Regions from separate parts of the Gordonia sp. GONU genome, predicted to be linked through region 1. Evidence: riboswitches for the same ligand, from Rfam matches in the RefSeq annotation. Region 1 holds a riboswitch; the other holds the start of a gene.

What was found. A riboswitch is a leader RNA that binds a small molecule or an ion and turns the genes downstream of it on or off. The one in region 1 is predicted to bind thiamine pyrophosphate.
Region 2: another riboswitch for thiamine pyrophosphate. It lies ahead of thiO (glycine oxidase ThiO); the one in region 1 lies ahead of thiC (phosphomethylpyrimidine synthase ThiC).

Annotation. Positions count from the first base shown of each region.
Region 1 is NZ_JANRHB010000016.1:67,002-74,256, reverse strand. Features, by position in the region: gene NWF34_RS15555 (ABC transporter ATP-binding protein) at 1-563, shown strand, start outside; gene NWF34_RS15550 (ABC transporter family substrate-binding protein) at 536-2,212, shown strand; gene thiD (bifunctional hydroxymethylpyrimidine kinase/phosphomethylpyrimidine kinase) at 2,249-3,049, opposite strand; gene thiC (phosphomethylpyrimidine synthase ThiC) at 3,127-4,818, opposite strand; TPP riboswitch at 4,809-4,923, opposite strand; gene NWF34_RS15535 (GNAT family N-acetyltransferase) at 5,107-5,454, shown strand; gene NWF34_RS15530 ((2,3-dihydroxybenzoyl)adenylate synthase) at 5,561-7,219, opposite strand.
Region 2 is NZ_JANRHB010000044.1:21,589-28,843, forward strand. Features, by position in the region: gene NWF34_RS23450 (hypothetical protein) at 1-1,265, opposite strand, end outside; gene NWF34_RS23455 (NUDIX hydrolase) at 1,649-2,131, shown strand; gene NWF34_RS23460 (hypothetical protein) at 2,196-2,573, opposite strand; gene thiE (thiamine phosphate synthase) at 3,013-3,714, opposite strand; TPP riboswitch at 3,762-3,871, shown strand; gene thiO (glycine oxidase ThiO) at 3,865-4,941, shown strand; gene thiS (sulfur carrier protein ThiS) at 4,944-5,144, shown strand; gene NWF34_RS23480 (thiazole synthase) at 5,137-5,958, shown strand; gene NWF34_RS23485 (ABC transporter ATP-binding protein) at 6,023-6,991, shown strand; gene NWF34_RS23490 (ABC transporter permease) at 6,988-7,255, shown strand, end outside.

The DNA.
Region 1 (7,255 bases):
CCGCCTTCTCCGGCGGTCAGAGACAACGGATCGCCATCGCGCGGGCACTGGCCACCGACCCCGACCTGATCATCCTCGACGAACCGCTGTCGGCACTCGACGTCTCGGTGCAGGCGGACGTCGTCAATCTGATCCGGCGACTGCAGGCCGACGGTGATGTCGCCTATCTGGTTGTCGCACACGATCTCTCCGTGGTGCGACATCTCGCCGACCGCACCGCGGTGATGTACCTGGGGGCGATCGTGGAGGCCGGACCCACCGAGGCGGTCTTCGCCGAACCCGCCCATCCCTACACCCGAGCGCTGCTGTCGGCGGTGCCGATTCCCGACCCGCGCGTCGAACGCGAACGGCGGCGGATCGTCCTGACCGGCGAACAACCGAGCGCGACAGACGAGATCGTCGGGTGCAGCTTCACGAGTCGTTGTCCGTTGCACGCGCAGCTCGACGACGAACGTCGCGAGCGGTGCCGCACCGTCGTTCCCCGGCTACGGCCGGCGGACCACGAAGGTGTTGTTCGCGGCGACCACCGAGCGGCATGCCACTTCCTGGAGGTGGAGCAGTGAGGCGCTGGTGGCGGTTCATCACCGCGGTGCTCCTAACCATCGCCTGCGTGACCGGTTGCGGCGCAGCGGTCGACAGCGGTGCGGTGAAGACCGAGGGTGCCTCGCTCAATCCGCAACCCCGGGAGAACCTCGAGGACGGCGGCAGCCTCACGACGGCCATCACCGAGGTGTCGCCCCAGTGGAACACCTTCCACGCAGATGCCAGCGCCTACACGTTGAGTCTGTGGCGCTGGTACAACCCGGTACTGGCCTACTTCTCGCCCGACGGACGGTACTCGCCGAACCCCGACTACCTCACCGGAGTCCGTACCGAGACCGTCGGCCGGAACACGGTGGTCACCTACACGATCAACCCGAAGGCGTTCTTCAACGACGGCACGCCGATCGATTATCGCGCCTTCGTCGAGACGTGGCGCACCAGTCGGGGTGTCGACGACCGCTACATCGTCAGTTCCACCGACGGGTACAGCCAGATCGCCTCGGTCACCCGCGGTGTCGACGACCGCGAGGTCATCGTGCGCTTCGACGGTGTCTACGCCTGGCCCGACGGCTTGTTCAACGTCGTGCTCCATCCGAAGGCCACCTCGCCCGAGGTGTACAACGAAGGCTATGTGCGGCAACCGCATCCGGAATGGGGTGCAGGACCGTACACGGTCTCGTCGTATGACGCCGACAACGGGACCGTCGTCTTCGAACGCAATCCGAAGTGGTGGGGGAGGCCCGGAAAACTCGACCGGCGGATCTTCCGGCAGATGGAGTCGCAGGCGGCGCTCAATGCTTTCCAGAACGGCGAGATCGACGCGACCGGCGTGGCGGCCAAGGACGCGCGTGCGCGGGTGCTCACGATGAACGGCATCGACATCCGGACCGCTGCGTCGCCGCAGCAGGCGCTGCTCGTACTGAATCTCGATGCGCCGATATTGTCCGACCGCGTCGTCCGAGAGGCGGTGTTCGCCGCGATCGACCGGCAGACCCTGGCGCGCATCCGGTTCACCGGTTTGAACTACACCGAGGAACTCCCCGGTTCGCTGTCGCTGTACCCCTTCCAGCCGGGGTATGAGGACAACCTCGCGGGGGTGGTGTCCTACGACCCGGGCAAGGCGGCGGCGCTGCTGGAGGAAGCCGGGTGGCGTGAGGGCGGGAACGGCATCCGCGAGAAGAACGGCAAACGGCTGTCGCTGGTGTTGCCCAACGTCGGCGACGACGCAACCGGCGCCAACCTGTCACGGGCGCTCCAGGCGATCCTGGGCAAGGTCGGCGTCGATCTCGTGGTGCAACAACGTCCCTCGTCGGACTTCTCCGCCGTCGTGGTGAACAAGGAGTTCGACCTGTTCATGATGGGCTTCTCCTCGAGCGATCCGTTCGGCATGGCCTACTTCTGCCAGGTGTGGTGCAGCGACTCGCAGTTCAACCCCGCGGGGGCCGGCACTCCCCAACTCGATGCACAGATCAGGGCGATGACACGGATCGGCGACCCGATGGCCCAGATCGCGGCCGGGAACAAGGTCGAGCGCGAGGCATTCGCCCAGTACTCGAACCTCCCGCTCTTCAACGGTCCGGCGATGGTCGCGGTGAAAGAAGATCTCGCCAATTACGGTGCGGGGCAGTTCTACGTCGGTCCGATCGAGGACATCGGCTGGGAGAAGTAGGGTCGCCCATCGACCTCGACGGTGGCGGGCGACGCTTCAGCGGTTGGGGCCCACCCGCCACAGCGGGTTCACCGGGCCGTGGCCGGCGCCGAGCGGATAAGCTGCGGCGAGTCCGCGGGTGACCCACTCCTTCGCGAACGCGACGGCGTCGGGCACCGAGTACCCGTGTGCCAGAGCGCAGGTGATCGCGGCGGCGAGGGTGTCGCCGGCCCCGTGGTCGTGGGTCGTGTCGATGCGCTCGTGGTTGAGCTCGATGAACTCCGCACCGTCGTAGAGCAGGTCGGGGGAGTGGTCGCTGGAGCGCAGGTGTCCACCCTTGACCAGGGCCCAGGCGGGCCCGAGATCGAACAATGCTTTTGCCGCATCACGCTGGGAATCGGTGTCGACGACGTCGACCCCGGTGATGAGCCGGACCTCGTCGAGGTTCGGGGTCACCACCGTCGCGAGAGGGAACAGCTTGTCGCGCAGAGTGTCCAGGGCGGAATCCGCGAGTAGCTGGTTCCCGTGCATCGAAGCACATACCGGGTCGACGACGAGCGGTGTCGACGTGTCGCGACCGATACCGCTGTCTGTGCACTGGGCGACGACCGCGTCGATGATCGGCGCCGACGCCAGCATGCCGGTCTTGGCGGCGCCGATCCCGATGTCGTCGGCGACCGTGCGGATCTGGGCGGCCACGGTCTCCGGTGCGATCTCCTGAAAGCCGCTGACGCCCAGTGAATTCTGCACGGTCACCGCGGTCACCGCGACGCAACCGTGCAGGCCGAGCAGCGCGAAGGTGCGCATGTCGGCCTGGATGCCGGCGCCGCCACCGGAATCCGATCCGGCGATGGTCATCACGCGGACCGGCGTCTCACCCGGCGCCGCGACGGGCAGCAATTCGAGGTACCCGTGGCCTTGCGGTGGCTGGCCGGTCACGCGGAACCGCCTCGACTGGCCTCGAGGGGCAGGTACACGCGGTTGCCGCCCTCGGCGAACTCGGCCGACTTCGCGGCCATGCCCTCGGCGATCTTGCGGTCGATGTCCTCGGCGGTCACCAGGTTGTTCTCCTCCGCGTAGGCGCGCACGTCGGCGGAGATCCGCATCGAGCAGAACTTGGGACCACACATCGAGCAGAAGTGAGCTGTCTTCGCGGGTTCGGCCGGCAGGGTCTCGTCGTGGTACTCGCGGGCGGTGTCCGGGTCGAGGGCGAGGTTGAACTGGTCGATCCAGCGGAACTCGAAGCGCGCCTTGCTCAATGCGTCGTCACGTTCCTGTGCCCGGGGATGCCCCTTCGCGAGGTCTGCGGAGTGGGCCGCGATCTTGTACGTGATGACGCCGACCTTCACGTCGTCGCGGTCGGGCAGCCCGAGATGCTCCTTGGGCGTCACGTAACAGAGCATCGCCGTTCCCGCCTGGGCGATCATCGCCGCACCGATCGCGGAGGTGATGTGGTCGTAGGCGGGTGCGATGTCGGTGGCCAGGGGACCCAGTGTGTAGAAGGGTGCCTCTTCGCAGAGTTCTTCCTCCAGGCGCACGTTCTCGGCGATCTTGTGCATCGGGATGTGTCCGGGTCCCTCGATCATCACCTGCACGCCATGGGATTTGGCGATGGTGGTGAGTTCGCCGAGGGTGCGCAGTTCGGCGAACTGGGCTTCGTCGTTGGCGTCCGCGATCGACCCCGGCCGTAGTCCGTCGCCGAGGGAGAAGGTGATGTCGTAGCGGCGGAAGATCTCGCACAGTTCGTCGAAGTGCGTGTACAGGAACGACTCCTCGTGGTGAGCCAGACACCAGGCGGCCATGATCGAACCGCCTCGGGAGACGATTCCGGTGACCCGCCGGGCGGTCAGCGGCACGTAGCGGAGCAGGACCCCGGCGTGCACCGTCATGTAGTCGACGCCCTGCTCTGCCTGCTCGATCACGGTGTCGCGGTAGATCTCCCACGTCAAGGCGACCGGATCGCCGTTCACCTTCTCGAGTGCCTGATAGATGGGCACGGTGCCGACCGGTACGGGGGAGTTGCGCAGGATCCACTCGCGCGTGGTGTGGATGTCGGCGCCGGTCGAGAGGTCCATGATCGTGTCGGCGCCCCAACGCGTGGCCCACACCATCTTCTCGACCTCGTCGGCGATCGAGCTGCGCACCGCCGAATTCCCGATGTTCGCATTGATTTTCACCGCGAACCGCTTGCCGATGATCATCGGCTCCGATTCGGGGTGACGATGGTTGGCCGGGATCACCGCGCGACCGATGGCCACCTCGGAGCGGACGAGTTCGGCGTCGACGCCCTCACGCGCGGCGATGAACCGCATCTCGTCGGTGATGATCCCCGCTCGTGCCCACGCGAGCTGGGTGCTCGCGCCGTCGATCGGTTCCGGGCGGTGCCACGAGTCGCGGGTCTTCGGCAGTCCGCGCTCCACATCGATCTCGGTTTCGGTGTCCGTGTACGGACCCGAGGTGTCGTAGACGTCGAGGTGTTCGCCGTTGGTGAGGTGGATCCGACGCTGCGGTACGCGGAGATGATCGACGGCGAGGTAGTGCTTGGAACTGCCCTCGATCGGTCCCGTGGTCAGTCCGCCGTCTTCGAAGGTTGCAGTGGTGGGTGTGGTGGATACACGTGTGCCCATGATGGTCTCCCTACGCCGGCATTACCCGGACAGGTTCGAGCGGTCGGCGACCGCCCGTCGCCATCTCAGCCCTCGGTCATCGTGAGAGCCCCCGCGGTGTGTAGTTGTGTTGCGCTCGCCACCATACAACGTCCGCGGAGCAGCCACCCGATGCCAGGCAGATCGAGACCCTTTCTCAGCAGTTACGGATCCGTAAGGTAGGGTGTGACCCTAGTCACAGGGGGCCGAACGTCAAGAAGTGGCGTGATGCCGGTGACCCGCAGACGGTGACGACATGAGGAGGTGTAGGTGCTACGCAAGAACCGGCATCGACCGCCGCAATCGGCGAGGTCCATCCTGCAGCAGATCGCTCAGGTGGTGCACAATCCCGACCGCGAACGGTTCGAACTCTGGGTTGCGGGCGATCTCGTCGGCGTACTCGGCTATTCGATGGAGACCGTCGACGGCCAGACGACCATCACCGTTCTGCACACCGTGCTCTACGACGAGTACACCGGCCACGGGCTTGCGACGCGTCTCACCCGGACGGTCATCCATTTCGCCCGTGAACACAACGCGCGGATCCGGCCGGTGTGTTCGTTCACCAAGGACTACCTCGACCATCACCCGGGAATCGTGGAGCTCGCGCCCGTGTGAGGTTTCGACAGGCTCAACCAGCGGGAAGGGCGGCTCAACCAGCGGGAAGGGCGGCTCAACCAGCGGGAAGGGCGGCTCAACCAGCGGGACGGGCGGCTCAACCGGCTCATCCCGCCAGCAGCGTCGTACGCAGGACCTTCTTGTCGATCTTGCCGACGGCGGTGACGGGCAGGGACCGCACGATGCGGACCACGTCGGGGAGCTTGAACGACGCGAGGCCGCGGTCGGCGAGGAACGTGCGGAGCGTGGCCAGTTCGAGCGGCTGGGCCGGCGGATGGTCGTGGGAGAGCACGACCGCGGCGCAGATCTTCTCACCGAGCGCATCGTCGGGCAGTCCGACCACCGCGACCTGTCGCACCGACGGGTGTGCGAGCAGGTTCTCCTCGACGTCGTCGGCAGCGACGTTCTCGCCGGCCCGGACGACGGTGTCCTTGATGCGGCCGGTCACCGACAGGTGTCCGGAGGGCAGTCGGGTCACCTTGTCCCCCGATCGGTAGAAGCCGTCGGGGGTGAAGGACTTCTCGTTGTGGGCGTCGGCCCGGTAGTACCCGCGGATCGTGTACGGGCCGCGCACCAGCAGTTCGCCCTCTTCGCCGTCGGGAACGTCGGCGCCCTGCTCGTCGACGACGCGCACCTCGTCGAACTCGGACATCGGTGAACCCTGCACCTCGTGGACGAGATCGCGCGGTTCGTCCGGCCGGGTGTAGCAGATGAGCCCCTCGGCCATGCCGAACACCTGCTGGACCACGTCGCCGAGCGCCTCGTCGAGCGCGACGGCGTCGGGGTGGGCCAGCTTGGCGCCGCCGACCTGGAGGAGTCGCAGGGAGCTGATGTCCGCGGGTTCCCACTCGGTCGCCGCGCACCACAGCTGCGCGAGGGCGGGGACCAGCGCGGTCACCGTGACGCGGTGGCGTTCGATGAGGTCGAAGGTGTGGTCGGGGCTGGGGTTGTCGGTGAAGACGACGTGGCCGCCGACGCCGAGGACGCCGAGGATGCCCGGGCAGCACAGGGGGAAGTTGTGGGCCGCGGGCAGCGCGACCAGGTACGTGTCGTCGGCCGTCAGGTTCGCGACGTCGCTCGACAGTCGCGCATTGAGGTCGTAGTCGTCGTGGGTGCGCGCGATCAGTTTGGGCAGACCGGTGGTGCCGCCCGAGACCAGGAACAGCGCCGGGAGACCGGGATCCGGCGGGGACGGGAGGTCGACCGCCGCGGGGTCCGTATCCGGTGCGGCCCTGAACGGACCGGGATCGCCGGAGATGAAGACGTGCTCGACGTCCGGGACGCGGGATTGCAGCTCGGTGGCGAGATCCCGGAAGTCGAAGCCGCGCCGTCCGTCCTCGCCGATGTAGGCGACGGCCCCGGCGCCGGCCGCGAGGTGGGCGATCTCGGTGATCCGGTGGGCGGGCAGGGTCATCACCGGGGCGATGCCCGCGCGGAGCAGACCGAACAGGTTCACGACGAAGTCGAGGGAGTTGTTCTGCTGCAGGACGACGCGTTGTCCGGGCCGGAGTCCGGCTTCGACGAAACCTGCCGCACGACGCAGCGAGGCGGCACGCAGGTCGGAGTAGCTGAGCGTCCGCGGTCCGTCGGTCGACGCATCGGTGACGGCCGGCGCCTCGGGGATGCGATCGGCACTGGCGTCGAAGCTCGCGAACAGCGGGAGGCCGCGGAACAGTCCGGCGTCCCGGTAGCGCTCGGCCTGGACGTCGGCGTACGGGGTGAAACCGTCGAGCAGGTCGGTCACTCGGTCCAGATGCGTCTGCATGGGACCCATTCAAACACAGGCAGGATAGGGTAACCT
Region 2 (7,255 bases), on a different contig from region 1:
TACGCGCGGGCCGAACTGTTCAGCCCGTCCCCGACCGTGAGTTGCCGGGCGCGGTCGAAGTTGCCGGTCTGGATGTACCGCCGGACGCCGGCATCGGTGCGCTTCCACTCCGCCAGCGCCGAGCTCACCGAGTCGAGCTGCTCCGCCGACACCGAACCGGTCTCCTCGGATGTGCGGACGTCGTCGACGATGCCGTCGATCCTGGCAGTCGTCGCGGCGAAGGTCCGTTCCAGTCCGCCCTGGTCGCCGCGGCGGATGAGGGCCAGCGTCTCGGCCGATCTGGCCTGCTGGGTCAGGATGCGGGCGGCCGTGAGTTCGCGAAGCGGGTCCGCGCCGTCGGTTCGGGCGTTGCTGGTCGCGGCGACCGACATCAGGCCCGACGCCAGCAGCCACACCGTCCCCAGGGTGAGCGCGCCGATCGCGGCGACCAGTCCGAGGTTGAAGCGACGGCGGGTCCTGCGCGCCAGGTAGCGGGACGTCAGCACCATCGCCGTGAGCAGCAGCAACAGCGGGACGTAGACCGTCCACGGCGGGCGGGTCAGCGAATGCTGCGGGTCGGCGATCGCCATCGACCGCCGCTCGTAGAGGCGCTGGGCGGCCGGCAGGATCTTGTCCTGCATCAGCGACGACGCCTGGCCCAGGTAGGCCGATCCGACGGGATTGCCCAGCCGGTTGTTGGTGCGGGCGGTCTCGATGAGTCCGCTGTAGACCGGGATCGACGTCGAGAGGGTGTCGAGGTCCGACGACAGGGCACGCTCGGTCGCGTTCTGGGCCATCCCGGGCCCCGGCTCGCTAGAGGTGCCGGTCGCGAGGATCAACGACGACCCGGCCGTCGCCAGGGCGTCTGAGTAGCGTTGCCGCAGATCAGGAGTTTCCAGACCGCCCGAGATGAATGCCGCGTTCGCGGACGCGTCGGCGATCGACAGAGAGCTGTACAGGACCTGAGCGGCCTCGGCGAGCGGTTCGGTGCGATCGATCAGGCGCTGCAGGGTCTGGGTGCGGTCTTCGAGCACGGTCGAGGCGTACAGACCGGTGGACAGGCAGCCGAGGAACAGGATGGCGCAGATGATGATCAGCTTGCCCGGTGTGGTGCCCGAATAGTGCCGGAGCGTCTGGAACGGTGACTGCGCACGTTCGCGGGCGGTCGCGACGAGCTCACGACGATCGGCGAGGACCTGGCGGATCGGCGGCGATGACTGGGCGGGACGGAACGTGCGACCGCCACGGGTGAGTGCCGTCCGCACGGAGGACGCATCGCCGGTCACCTAGCTGATCCCCTTCTCGAACGCTGGATCGTCTCCGGTGTGGCCGCTCGGTCGCCGGCCCCCGTTCCGGCTCCCGCGACCTGTCTGAAGAAATGACTCAACGGGGTCATCGCTCACCGGGTCGTGCGTGTTTCAGCCTATGCCATCTTCGGTGGGTTCCTCCGTTCAACGCGGTCGCCACCCCGGAGGCCTCGGGGTTGCGGGGTGGAGTTCTTCGCCGCGTGGACCCGCTCGCCCCGGCACGCGGATCGGTTTCACCGCGGTACGCGGATTCGTTTCACTGATCCAACGGATGGATCGCCATCGCCCTGGCAGGTCGGGCGTGTCTCACTTACGGTGGAGGAACCCCGGCGATCCCCTCGTCGGGTCTGCAAGGAGGCGTGGTGCGCGGAGACGGCGACGGCTGGGTGATCGATCCCGACGGTTCACGGTATTGGGGTGTTCACGGCGCAGCAGGTCTGCTGCTCCGGGCGCCGTTGGCCGACGGCGTGACGGGCGTTCTGCTCCAGCATCGCGCCGCGTGGTCCCATCAGGGTGGTACCTGGGCGCTGCCCGGCGGCGCCCGGGACTCGCACGAGGGCGCCATCGACACCGCGATTCGGGAAGCCGAGGAAGAAGCCGGCATCAACGGCGAGGACCTTCGGGTCGTCGCCGCCGTCATCACCCACGAATCACCCGGCGGCTGGACCTACACGACGGTCATCGCCGAGACAGACGAGCCGGTGCGCACGGTCGCCAACTTCGAGTCGACGGAACTGCGCTGGGTGGAGGAGAGGCACGTCGATCAGCTCCCGCTGCACCCGGCGTTCGGTCTGGCCTGGCCCACGCTGCGCGAACGGATCGCGGCGCTCGATCCGCAGGGATAGCGGTTCGGCCCGTCGAACTTCACGAAGCCGAACTTCACAGCGTCGGGCCTCACGACGTCGGGCTTCACGCCGCCGCGGGTCCGAGCAGCCGGTTCGCGCCGGAGATCAGTGCCGCGATGTTCGCCTCGTCCCCGGTGCTGCCCTCGCCGAAGGCCCACACCTGCCTGCCGTTGTTCTCACACAGCAGGAAGGTGGCGATCGAACCGTCGAGTTCGCGCTGGTGCAGCCGCAGGATCTGAACCGGCGCGCCGAGGTCGTAGAGGATCGAGGTCATCGCGCCGAGCGGTCCGGCGGCGACGGCGCTGCACGACATGATGCGATCGGCGATCGCGATGGTCGCGCGGCATTCGACGAGGTCCTGACGGGCCGGTGCGACCGACCACGATCCGAGCCGGATGGTGCCGCCGCTCGAATATTCGTCGGTGAATCGTTGCCAGCTCATCCCGATGACCTCCTCGCGCATACCCGCGGGCAGCGGACGGCCGAAGTGTTCGGTGATGGGGTCGGCCGACGGCGCGGTCGCGTGTCCGTGTCGTGAGAAGGATGGGTGAGGCAGATGAAGAGGATGCATCTCGAAAGCCGATTTCGGTCGAAGAACAGGTGACCGACAAGAGCGCGCAACCGACCCGCAGCGGGGGGTCGGTCAGAATCAGACCCCGCTGCGGCGGGTTACGAGCGCGCGCTTGATGCACATCATGATCGGTCCAGCCTAGACCTCTGTGGCGAGTGCGGCAAATGGATTCCACCGCTGAGATCTGCCCCGGTAATCCGCCCCTGAAATCGACCCCTGGAACACGCCCTCCAGAGCGTGACCGGTGACGATATGCACGTGGAGCCGCCCCGGAGGGCGCTTTACCGGAGCGGATTTCCGGACCCGGGCGCTACAGCCGTGCGAGGAGTTCCGCGGCCGCCGCAGCAGGGTCGGCGGCGGCCGTGATCGCCCGGACCACGACGATGCGGCGCGCTCCGGCGGCGGCCACCTCCGGCACCCGCGGGGCATCGATGCCGCCGATCGCGAACCACGGCTTGTCCGGAGTCCCGGGTTCGGACATCGCCGCGGCGGTCGTCGACACCAGATCGAGCCCGGCGGCGGTCCGACCCGGTTTGGTGGGGGTGGTCCAGCACGGGCCGACGCAGAAGTAGTCGACGTCGGGGTCGGCGGCCGCTGCTGCAGCTTGCCCGGGGTCGTGGGTGGATGCACCGACGATCGTGTCGGGGCCGACGATCCGGCGCGCGACCCGTGGCGGCAGGTCACCCTGTCCGACATGGAGGACGTCGGCGCCCGACAGTGCGGCGATGTCCGCGCGGTCGTTGACCGCGAGCAATGCGCCGTGGGCGTCGACGACGTCCCGCATCGCGGCGAGGATCTCGAGCTCCTCGCGGGCTTCGAGAGTGCCGAACTTCTTCTCCCCGGGTGACCCCTTGTCGCGAAGCTGCACGATGTCGACGCCGCCGGCGAGGGCGGCGTTCACGACCTCGAGCAGGTCGCCGCGTTCACGCCGCGCGTCGGTGCACAGGTAGAGCCGGGCGGAGTCCAGGCGGCGGCGCAGTTCGCGAGCACGCGATTCGGGGGCAGTCGTCACGGCGACCAGGCTAGCCGCGCCGGTGCGGGCCGGGCGTAGGGTGGACCGCGAGAACACACGGGAGCCCGGACCGGCCGGGCTGAGAGTGCGGACCCTCCGCTGACCGTCGAACCTGATCCGGGTCATTCCGGCGAAGGAAGGTGATCTGGCGTGAGCCATGTTGTCGAGGAACAACCCCACCCGGAGCAGCCCGAGCGTGCGCTGACCGTCGTCGGCGGTGGCGTGATCGGTCTGACCTGTGCGCTCGCTGCCGCCGATGCGGGCTGGCAGGTCCGCGTCGTCGACGCCGGGCACGAGGAGCGGGCGTCGTGGGTGGCGGGCGGCATGCTCGGTTCGCTCGGCGAGGGGCATCCGGGTGAAGAAGCGGCGCTCGCGATGTCGGTGCAGTCGGTGCGGCGCTGGCCGACGCTGGTGAAGCGGCTCGGCGACCCCGCGATCGTCACGGCCACCGATTCCCTGTTCGTCGCCGCGTCCGCCGCCGACGCCGAGTACCTGCAGCATCTCGCGGACTTCGTCTGGGCCGAACAACCGCGGACCGACGCCACGCTCAGCACGGTCACGGGTCGCGAGATCCGTTCGCTGGAGCCGTCGTTGAGTTCGCGGCTCGTCGGTGGCTACCGGGCGGTCGGCGAGTGGTCGATCGACAACCGTCGTCTGCTGGCGACTCTGCGCAGCGTAGGGGCCGCCGCGGGGGTGCGGTTCACCGAGGCGCGGGTGGGCAGCCTGGCCGACGTCCACGAACATGCCGGCCCGCGGGACCAGATCCTTGTCGCCGCCGGACTCGGCACGGTGGAACTGCTTCCCGACGTGCCGCTCCACGCGGCGAAAGGGGAGATCCTGAGACTGCGTCGGACGCGGTGGTCGGTGCCGCCGCCCGGGCATGTGGTCCGTGCCCGGCTCCACGGCCGAGCGGTGTACCTGGTGCCGCGCGAGGACGGGATCGTGGTCGGCGCAACGCAATACGAGGCCGGGGGCTTCGGTGACCGCACCCCGCAGGCGGGTGGTGTCGCCGATCTGCTCGCCGACGCCATCGAGGTCATGCCGGGTCTGCGCACCTACGACCTGGTGGAGGCGGGTGCCGGACTGAGGCCCTGCACCGCCGACGGGTTACCGATCGTGAAGCGGGTCGACGACCGCACGGTGGTCGTGACCGGGCACGGCCGCAACGGCATCGTCCTCGCGCCGGGCACTGCGGACAACGTGCTGGGAATTCTGGAAGGAGCATGACCGTGACCATCACCGTGAACGGAGAGAACCTCGACGTCGGCGACGACGTGTCGGTGGGGGAAGTCGTCGCCCGCCTCGGCCTGCCGGACCGGGGGATCGCGGTGGCCGTCGACGGTGCGGTCGTCCCGCGCGGACAGTGGTCGCAGCACACGATGACCACGGGCGCGGTCGTCGAGATCGTGACAGCGGTGCAGGGTGGCTGAGTCCGAGGTCGTCGACGTCGCCGGCGGTTCCGACGCCGACCCGCTCCGGATCGGCGGGCGCGAGTTCTCTTCTCGTCTGATCACCGGAACCGGTGGCGCGACAAACCTCGCGAGCCTGGAGCGGGCCCTCGTGGCGTCGGGAACCGAACTCACGACCGTGGCGGTGCGTCGCGTCGACGCCGCGTCCGGGACCGGTGTCTTCGACCTGCTGCGCCGTCTCGGCATCGCGGTCCTGCCCAACACCGCCGGCTGCCACACCACCGCCGAAGCGGTGCTCACCGCGCAGCTGGCCCGGGAGGCGTTCGAGACGAACTGGGTGAAACTCGAGGTGGTGGCCGACGAGCGCACCCTGATGCCGGATGCCGTCGAACTCGTCGACGCCGCGGCCTCGTTGGTGGCCGACGGCTTCGTGGTGCTCGCCTACACCAACGACGACCCGGTTCTCGCCGCGCGACTCGCCGACCTCGGTGTCGCCGCGGTGATGCCGCTCGGTTCGCCGATCGGCACCGGACTGGGAATCCTCAACCCGCACAACATCGAGATGATCGTCGACCACTGTGCGACCGCCTCCGACGACCCGCTCCCGGTCATCCTCGACGCGGGTATCGGCACCGCCAGCGATGCGGCCCTCGCCATGGAACTCGGTTGCGACGGGGTGCTTCTCGCGACCGCGGTCACACGTGCGGAGAATCCCGAGCGGATGGCCTCGGCGATGCGGCATGCGGTGATCGCGGGCCGCCTCGCGGCGCGGGCGGGGCGGATTCCGAAGAGGTTCTGGGCGCAGGCGTCGTCACCGATGCCTGATCACGCGTGACCCGAATCGAGTTCTCGGCGAGAGGAGCCATCCCGCTCGAAGAGCGGGCGGCTATGGTCGTGTCGTGTTGCGGGTAACGAATCTGACCAAGGACTTCGGGAGTCAGCGCGCGGTCGACGATCTCACGTTCGAGGTGAACCCGGGACGGGTCACCGGCTTTCTGGGGCCCAACGGCGCGGGTAAGTCGACGACGATGCGCATGATGCTGGGTCTCGACCGCCCCACTTCGGGGACCGCGACCATCAACGGCGTGCAGTACCGCGACCTCGACCATCCGCTCCGTCAGGTCGGTGCGTTGCTCGACGCACACTGGGTTCACCCCAACCGCACCGCGCGGTCACATCTGCGGTGGCTCGCGGCGAGCAACCGGATTCCGGTGTCCCGGGTGGACGAGGTGCTCGAGACGGTCGGACTGACGTCGGTGGCCCGCAAACGGGCCGGCGGATTCTCACTCGGCATGTCGCAGCGGCTCGGCCTGGCCGGTGCGCTCCTGGGCGACCCGCACACCCTGCTGTTCGACGAACCGGTCAACGGGCTCGATCCCGAGGGCATCGTCTGGATACGCGGGTTCATGCGGCAGTTGGCCGCCGAAGGACGCACCGTACTCGTCTCCAGCCATCTGCTGACCGAGATGTCGCTCACCGCAGACCATCTCGTGGTCATCGGGCGTGGGCGACTGATCGCCGACTGTTCGGTCGGCGAGTTCACCGGAAGGGCACGGCAGTCGGTGCGGGTGCGCGGACCCGAACTCGAGAAGTTGCACACCGCCTTGGTGGAGGCCGGACTCGCGCCGGCACCAGGCGCGCCCGACGCCCAGGGGCGGCCGGTGATGCGGGTGCCCGACACGACGACCGACCGGGTCGGTGACATCGCGGCCGCGACCGGTGTGACGCTGCACGAACTCGCCGCCGAGTCGGCCTCGCTGGAGGAGGTGTTCATGTCGATGACCGCACACGCCGTCGACTATCACGGGGGCGACGGTTTCCTGCCCGTCGAATCCGGTTCTCCCACTTCGGAAGGGGGTCGGCGATGATCGGCCCGGCGCTTGCGGCGATCGACGCCGAACGCATCAAACTGACGAGCACCCGGTCCCCGTACTGGTGCCTGGCGATGGTGGTCGTGTTCGGCATCGGCGTTGCGGTGCTGCTCGGTTGGCTGCTGTCCGGTGGTTATGCCGACCCCGCGTCGGTCGACACCCGGACCATCGACTATCTGGTCGGCGTGAACCAGTTCGGCGTGGCGATCTTCGCGATCATGGCCGTCCTCGGTGTCACCACCGAATACCGGTTCGGCACCA